2 regions of the Bacillus sp. NPDC094077 genome follow, and region 2 is predicted to be linked to the other one. Evidence: a T-box and tRNA genes for the amino acid it is inferred to sense, from the RefSeq annotation. Region 2 holds a T-box; the other holds one or more tRNA genes.
The links. The T-box of region 2 lies ahead of serS (serine--tRNA ligase). A T-box ahead of a tRNA ligase gene usually reads a tRNA of that ligase, here a tRNA-Ser.
Positions count from the first base shown of each region.

Region 1: it encodes a tRNA-Ser, which carries the amino acid that the T-box ahead of serS (serine--tRNA ligase) is inferred to sense. The anticodon was not compared.

Region 1 covers NZ_JBNNUF010000032.1:5,589-9,020, reverse strand. The annotation lists T-box leader at 1-199, shown strand, start outside; gene serS (serine--tRNA ligase) at 251-1,525, shown strand; tRNA gene ACQKNR_RS28335 (tRNA-Ser) at 1,681-1,773, shown strand; gene ACQKNR_RS28330 (DUF3797 domain-containing protein) at 1,940-2,332, shown strand; gene ACQKNR_RS28325 (deoxynucleoside kinase) at 2,368-3,036, opposite strand; gene ACQKNR_RS28320 (deoxynucleoside kinase) at 3,039-3,432, opposite strand, start outside.
Region 2 covers NZ_JBNNUF010000002.1:697,515-700,946, forward strand. The annotation lists partial or broken gene ACQKNR_RS08475 (YfzA family protein) at 1-177, opposite strand, end outside; gene serS (serine--tRNA ligase) at 500-1,774, opposite strand; T-box leader at 1,860-2,090, opposite strand; gene ACQKNR_RS08485 (hypothetical protein) at 2,513-2,686, shown strand; gene ACQKNR_RS08490 (kinase) at 2,795-3,298, shown strand.

The sequences.
Region 1 (3,432 bases), on a different contig from region 2:
TAACAAATGTCGTTTCTTATAGAGAGTCGATGGTTGGTGGAAATCGATAGAAACAGTTTGTGAATCCATCCTGGAATGGAATGTGGAATATCTTTATGATTAGTAAACATTCCCGGTGAAGAGCCGTTATTTCTACTTGAGAGGAAGGCGGTAATGCTTTCAACTAGGGTGGCAACGCGGGTTAACTCCCGTCCCTTTATATAGGGACGGGAGTTTTTTGTGTTTTATAAAATAAAAGGAGGAGTATATAATGCTTGATATTAAATTTTTACGTACAAATTTTGAAGAAGTAAAAGCAAAGTTACAGCATAGAGGCGAAGATTTAACTGATTTTGGTCGCTTTGAAGAGTTAGATACGAGAAGAAGAGAACTACTTGTTCAAACAGAGGAACTAAAAAGTAAGCGTAACGAAGTATCTCAACAAATCTCTGTATTGAAGCGCGAAAAGAAAGATGCAGAAGCTCTAATTCTAGAAATGCGTGAAGTTGGAGAAAAAGTAAAAGATCTTGATAATGAACTTCGTACAGTAGAAGAAGACTTAGAAAGATTAATGTTATCTATCCCAAATATCCCTCATGAATCTGCTCCAGTTGGTGAAACAGAGGATGATAATGTAGTAGCACGTACTTGGGGAGAAGTGAAAGAATTTGCTTTTGAACCAAAACCACATTGGGATCTTGCTACAGATCTAGGGGTTTTAGATTTTGAACGTGCTGGGAAGGTAACAGGAAGCCGCTTCGTATTCTATAAAGGTGCTGGTGCAAGATTAGAGCGTGCTTTAATTAGCTTTATGCTTGATCTTCATACTGATGAGCATGGATATGAAGAAGTATTACCTCCGTATATGGTAAACCGTGCAAGCATGACAGGAACAGGACAACTTCCGAAGTTTGAAGAAGATGCATTCCGTATTGAAAGTGAAGATTACTTCTTAATTCCAACAGCTGAAGTACCTGTAACAAATATGCACCGTGATGAAATTTTAAATAAAGAGCAATTGCCTATAAGATATGCTGCATTTAGCTCTTGTTTCCGTTCTGAAGCAGGTTCAGCTGGCCGTGATACACGTGGCTTAATTCGTCAGCATCAGTTCAATAAAGTAGAGCTTGTAAAGTTCGTAAAACCAGAAGATTCTTATGAAGAGTTAGAAAAACTAACAAATGATGCAGAACGCGTGTTACAATTATTAGAGTTGCCATATCGCGTTATGAGCATGTGCACAGGCGATTTAGGATTTACAGCAGCGAAGAAATACGATATCGAAGTATGGATTCCAAGCTATGGCACATATCGTGAAATTTCTTCTTGTAGTAATTTTGAGGCTTTCCAAGCGAGACGTGCAAATATCCGTTTCCGTCGTGAGCCAAACGGAAAACCAGAACATGTTCATACATTAAATGGATCTGGTCTTGCAATTGGACGTACGGTGGCAGCTATTTTAGAGAACTACCAACAAGAAGATGGTACAATTATAATTCCAGAAGTTCTTCGCCCTTATATGGGAGGAAAAACAGTTATTAAGTAAATTTATAAACATTCATCGGTATGAGTGATTGGTAATTATGAGCGTTGTCAGTACTATATGTAGGAGAGGGAAAGTAAAATTTTCCTTTCCTCATAATTTATTTTAGTAGGGTTGACTAACTGTTTTTCTTTTGATATTATATTTGATGTCAATATGGAGGTATACCCAAGTCTGGCTGAAGGGATCGGTCTTGAAAACCGACAGGCGGCGAGAGTCGCGCGGGGGTTCGAATCCCTCTACCTCCTCCAGATATAATTGACAACAGCGCATATAAGTGGAGATTGGAGAACTCGTTACCAACACGTAACGAGTTTTTATTTTAAAACCAATCATAAAGTATGGTGTAAGGCGATTTTGTCCTTATTACACACTCATATTCCGATGATTATCTTCATAGATATGAAAGGAGTCAACATGGATCTTATTATACAAACGTTTCCTTTAGATGGAAAAACTTTATATTATGTACAATGTCCTGTCTGTAAGAACAATAGAATTTTAAACAGTGGTGCAAACGTATCACGCATTATTAGCGATGATACATTCCGTAAACTTTGTGGTTGTACTTGTGATGTAAAACAAACTGCTACAAAAGTAGAGGCGCCAAAAAAGGTTAAAAAAGAAGCTGTAAAGAAAGAAGCAGCTCCAAAACGTACAGGTAAAGTATTAACAGCGGTAATTAACGGGAAAGAAATGACTGTTAAAGAGATTGCTGAGACATACGATATTAGTACAAGTACTGTTCGTCAGCGTATTAACGCTGGAAAACCTGAGAGTGAAATTATTGCTCCAACAAAGAAGAAGTAATTTAATAGAAAAACCCGTGCATATGCACGGGTTTTTTATTTTACAAGTTTACGTGTTTGTTTTAAAAAATGGCCAATTTTTTTAATGATTGGTTCAATAGAATCGCCATCTTTTAAAATATCGTATTCATTAATGTTTAATCGTAAAACAGGGCATGAATTAAAGTTATTAATCCAGTTTTCGTAACGCCCATGCATCTCTTTCCAATACTCAATTGGTGTTTGTTGTTCCATTGGGCGTCCACGTTCTTGGATACGATCAACGATATCATCAAAAGAACCTTCTAAGTAAATTAGTAAATCTGGATGAGGGAAGTAAGGAGTCATGACCATAGCATCGAATAAACCTTTGTATGTTTCATAATCAGTTTCCGTCATTGTACCTTTTTCATGATGCATTTTTGCAAAAATTCCAGTGTCTTCATAGATAGAGCGATCTTGAACAAAACCGCCACCATATTCAAAAATTCTTTTTTGTTCTTTAAATCGTTCTGCTAAAAAGTACACTTGTAAGTGGAAGCTCCAGCGTGTGAAATCAGCATAGAACTTGTCCAAATACGGGTTAGAATCTACCTTTTCAAATGATGTGCGATAACCTAAAGCGTTAGCTAATGCAGTTGTCATAGTGGATTTACCAACACCTACTGTTCCAGCGATAGTGATTACTGCGTCATTTGGTATATCATATTTTTGCCTTAAATTCATTATTATTTCGACTCCTTTAAGAGAGTATTTTGAAGGGCAGATAGGATGACATTTAAATCATCAGGATTTTTTACAAAATCCATATCGTCTCCGTTAAATTTCAATACTGGGATATCTGGATGATCCTTTTTAAAAGCATCCATTGCTGTTTCGTAATCTTTTGTGAGCTGTAGTAAGTAATTTGGATCCATATTTTTTTCGAATTCTCTTCCGCGCATTGCGATTCGCTTTTGTAATGTTTCCAGGCTAGCTGTTAAATAAACGATAACGTTTGGTACAGGCATATCTTGTGTAAGGATACGATAGATTTGCATGTACTTGTCATATTGAGAATCTTTTAATGTGCGGGATGCAAAAATTAGATTTTTAAAGATATGATAATCTGCTACTACAGGC
Region 2 (3,432 bases):
TTGCGGGATATTATATGGTGTGAACCATTCTGTGAAAAATTGAGAATTTAATATTCTATTTAAAAATTCTCCTCCAGGTCTAAAGTTTGGTGCCCAGGCAATAACTTCACAAGTAATAAATAGTACTTAAACAATTAAAAATGCCCCTAGATAGTGGAACCATGTCCATTTCCATATAGGCTGTGCTTTTTACTGTATCTCTCCTCTTCTTCATCATTCTATTATATTGATTATACACTTTATTTTGTTTGATTATTTAAAAATTCAATTATATATTTTAAAATTAAATTCCACGCAAAAGTCAGCTATAAATACCGATTTTCCAACAGAAGAAACCCAAACATATTAAAGGGTGTTCCATATGTTTGGGTTATTTATTGTTAGTTAATAATTTCATTAATAAGTTGATAAACCTTAATTTAATTGGGTATTATAAAAATTCTCATTCATAGTGTTATGAATTCTTGGTGACCATTTAAAATTCCATTTTACACATTATTTATTTAATTATCTCTAATCCACCCATATACGGACGCAATACTTCCGGGATTATAACTGAACCATCTTCTTGTTGGTAGTTCTCTAAAATAGCCGCTACTGTACGCCCAATAGCTAATCCTGAACCATTTAGTGTGTGTACAAATTCTGGTTTTGCACCTCCTGTACGGCGGAAACGAATACTTGCACGACGCGCTTGGAAATCTTCACAGTTTGAGCAAGAAGAAATTTCACGATATACTCCATAGCTAGGTAACCAAACTTCAATATCATATGTTTTTGCAGCTGGAAATGCCATATCAGCAGTACATAATACGATAACCCGATAAGGTAATTGCAACAATTGCAGTACTCTTTCCGCATTAGCTGTTAATTTTTCTAACTCATCGTATGAATCTTCAGGTTTTGTATATTTAACCATTTCCACTTTGCTAAATTGATGCTGGCGAATTAGCCCTCTCGTATCACGTCCTGCACTACCGGCTTCAGAACGGAAACACGGAGTGTGTGCCGTAAAATTGACAGGCAGATCTTCACTATTTAAAATTTCATCACGATAATAGTTTGCTAGTGGTACTTCAGCCGTTGGAATTAAAGAGTAATCTGTGCCTTCTAATGTAAATACATCTTCTTTAAATTTCGGAAATTGTCCTGTTCCTAATAAACTATCGCTATTTACGATAAATGGTGGAATTACCTCTGTATACCCATGTTCTTCAACATGTAAATCTAACATAAAATTAGCTACTGCTCGCTCTAAACGTGCTCCTAATCCATTGTAATAGACGAAGCGACTTCCCGTTACTTTTGCTGCACGCTCAAAATCTAGTAATCCTAATTTTTCAGCAACTTCCCAATGTGGTTTTGCTTCAAATAAAAATTCATTTATTTCTCCCCACTTACGTATTTCTACATTATCATCTTCTGATGTTCCAACAGGCACCGTTTCATTAGGTATGTTTGGTAACGCTAGTAATATTGTATTTAACTCTTCTTCTACATAACGTAACTCTTCATCTAACGTTTTAATATTTTCTCCTACTTCACGCATTTCACTTATAAGTTCATTAGCATCTTGTTTTTCACGCTTTAAATTTGCAATACGTTCAGATACTTCATTACGTTTACTTTTTAACTCTTCAACTCCTACTAACAATTCACGACGCTTTTGATCTAATTCCTCAAATTTATTTAATTCAAGAAACTCTCCACCACGATTAATCAATTTTTTCTTTACTTCTTCTAAATTTGCACGTAATACTTTTACATCTAACATATCTTATCTCCCCTTTAATTAAATAAATAATCTTTTCAAAATTAGGTTGTTTACTAAATAAAATACAAAAAACTCCCGTCCCTATAAAAGGGACGAGAGTTAACCCGCGTTGCCACCCTAGTTGAAAGCATAGAAAATATACGCTCTCCACTTAAATTATTAACGGCTTTTAGCCGGAAACGATTACTAACTTCGCATTGAAGTGTTCCACATTTCACTCAAGGACGGATTCACAAGTTCTTTCTATCGGTTTACACCACCCACCGACTCTCTAAAAGAAAAAATACTTGTTACTATTTCCTTTCATCACTTTCAAATAATATACATTTCAATTATCATTACTTTACAATAATTCTGTTTACTTATCAAGGAATTATTGCATTTTAAAATAAATAGTCCATATAATCAAACAAAAATAAAATCGGGTATATATAAAATGTCTCACAACACTTTAAAAGCAATAACTTCTAAAAACTGGCGAGAATCTCTTACTTTGTCTGTCTCTCTCCTCATCAACAAAGGTTTGTTTCTGAAATTACTCCTACTGCTGCGATTGTTCTTGCTAAAGCATTCATTAGACCAGATGGTAAAATAATTGAGCATTATGGGATTTACTACAACGAGACAATGGTTGCATTCTTTAATTTACATTATGAAGATAAGAATAAAACAGACTTTTGGATTTTTCATTTTTTCATAGATTGAAAGTACCAAAAACAAGGATTCGGAGCTATTGCTATCGGGGAATTAAAAAATCAATTAGTAAACTCATATCCATCTTGTCAGCGGATTCGTTTAACAGTTCACCCCGACAACATAGCTGGACAAAAATTTTATAAAAAAATGGTATTTGTCGATGAGAATCTTTTAACTTACAATAAGTTTACATATTCATTGTATCTTCACAAATAGATCTGAACTATTCAACCTAGAACAAATCCCCTAAACTATTACTTAACCAACTAAGAGATTGTCCCACATAAAGCGATTAAAAAACTAATACAATTTGGAGATGAGAATTTGAAATCGACATTAATCATTCTTCGAGGAAACTCCGCAAGTGGCAAGACAACAATCGCAAAGGAATTACAAGAACATTTCGGACAAGGTACACTTTTAGTCTCACAAGATGTTGTGCGTAGAGATATGCTAAAAGTACAAGACACGATGGGTAACTTATCTCATGATTTACTATTTGAAATTACGAAGTACGGAAAAGGAAAATGTGAATTTGTTATTTTAGAAGGCATTTTAAACAGTCGTAGATACGGTGATATGCTGAAAGAATTAATACATTATTTTGAAGGAAACGCTTATACATATTACTTCGATTTATCACTCGAAGAAACAATTCGACGACATAATACAAGAGAAAAACGCCATGAATTTGGTGAGGATGCATTACAGAAATGGTATAATCCGCACGATACAATTATAGTGAATAGAGAAACTGTTTTTACAGATGATTTTACGCAAAAAGATATATTTCATGCGATTCTTAATGATGTTACGATGCAAAAATAAGACTGACAGAATGAGTCAGTCTTATTTTTATTATGTACTTTGTATTTCAGTTTTCATTACAGAGCTAACAGAATTTTTACTCATAATTTTTTATTTATATGGCAAACTATATTTAAGCCGTTTGAACTAGCGGC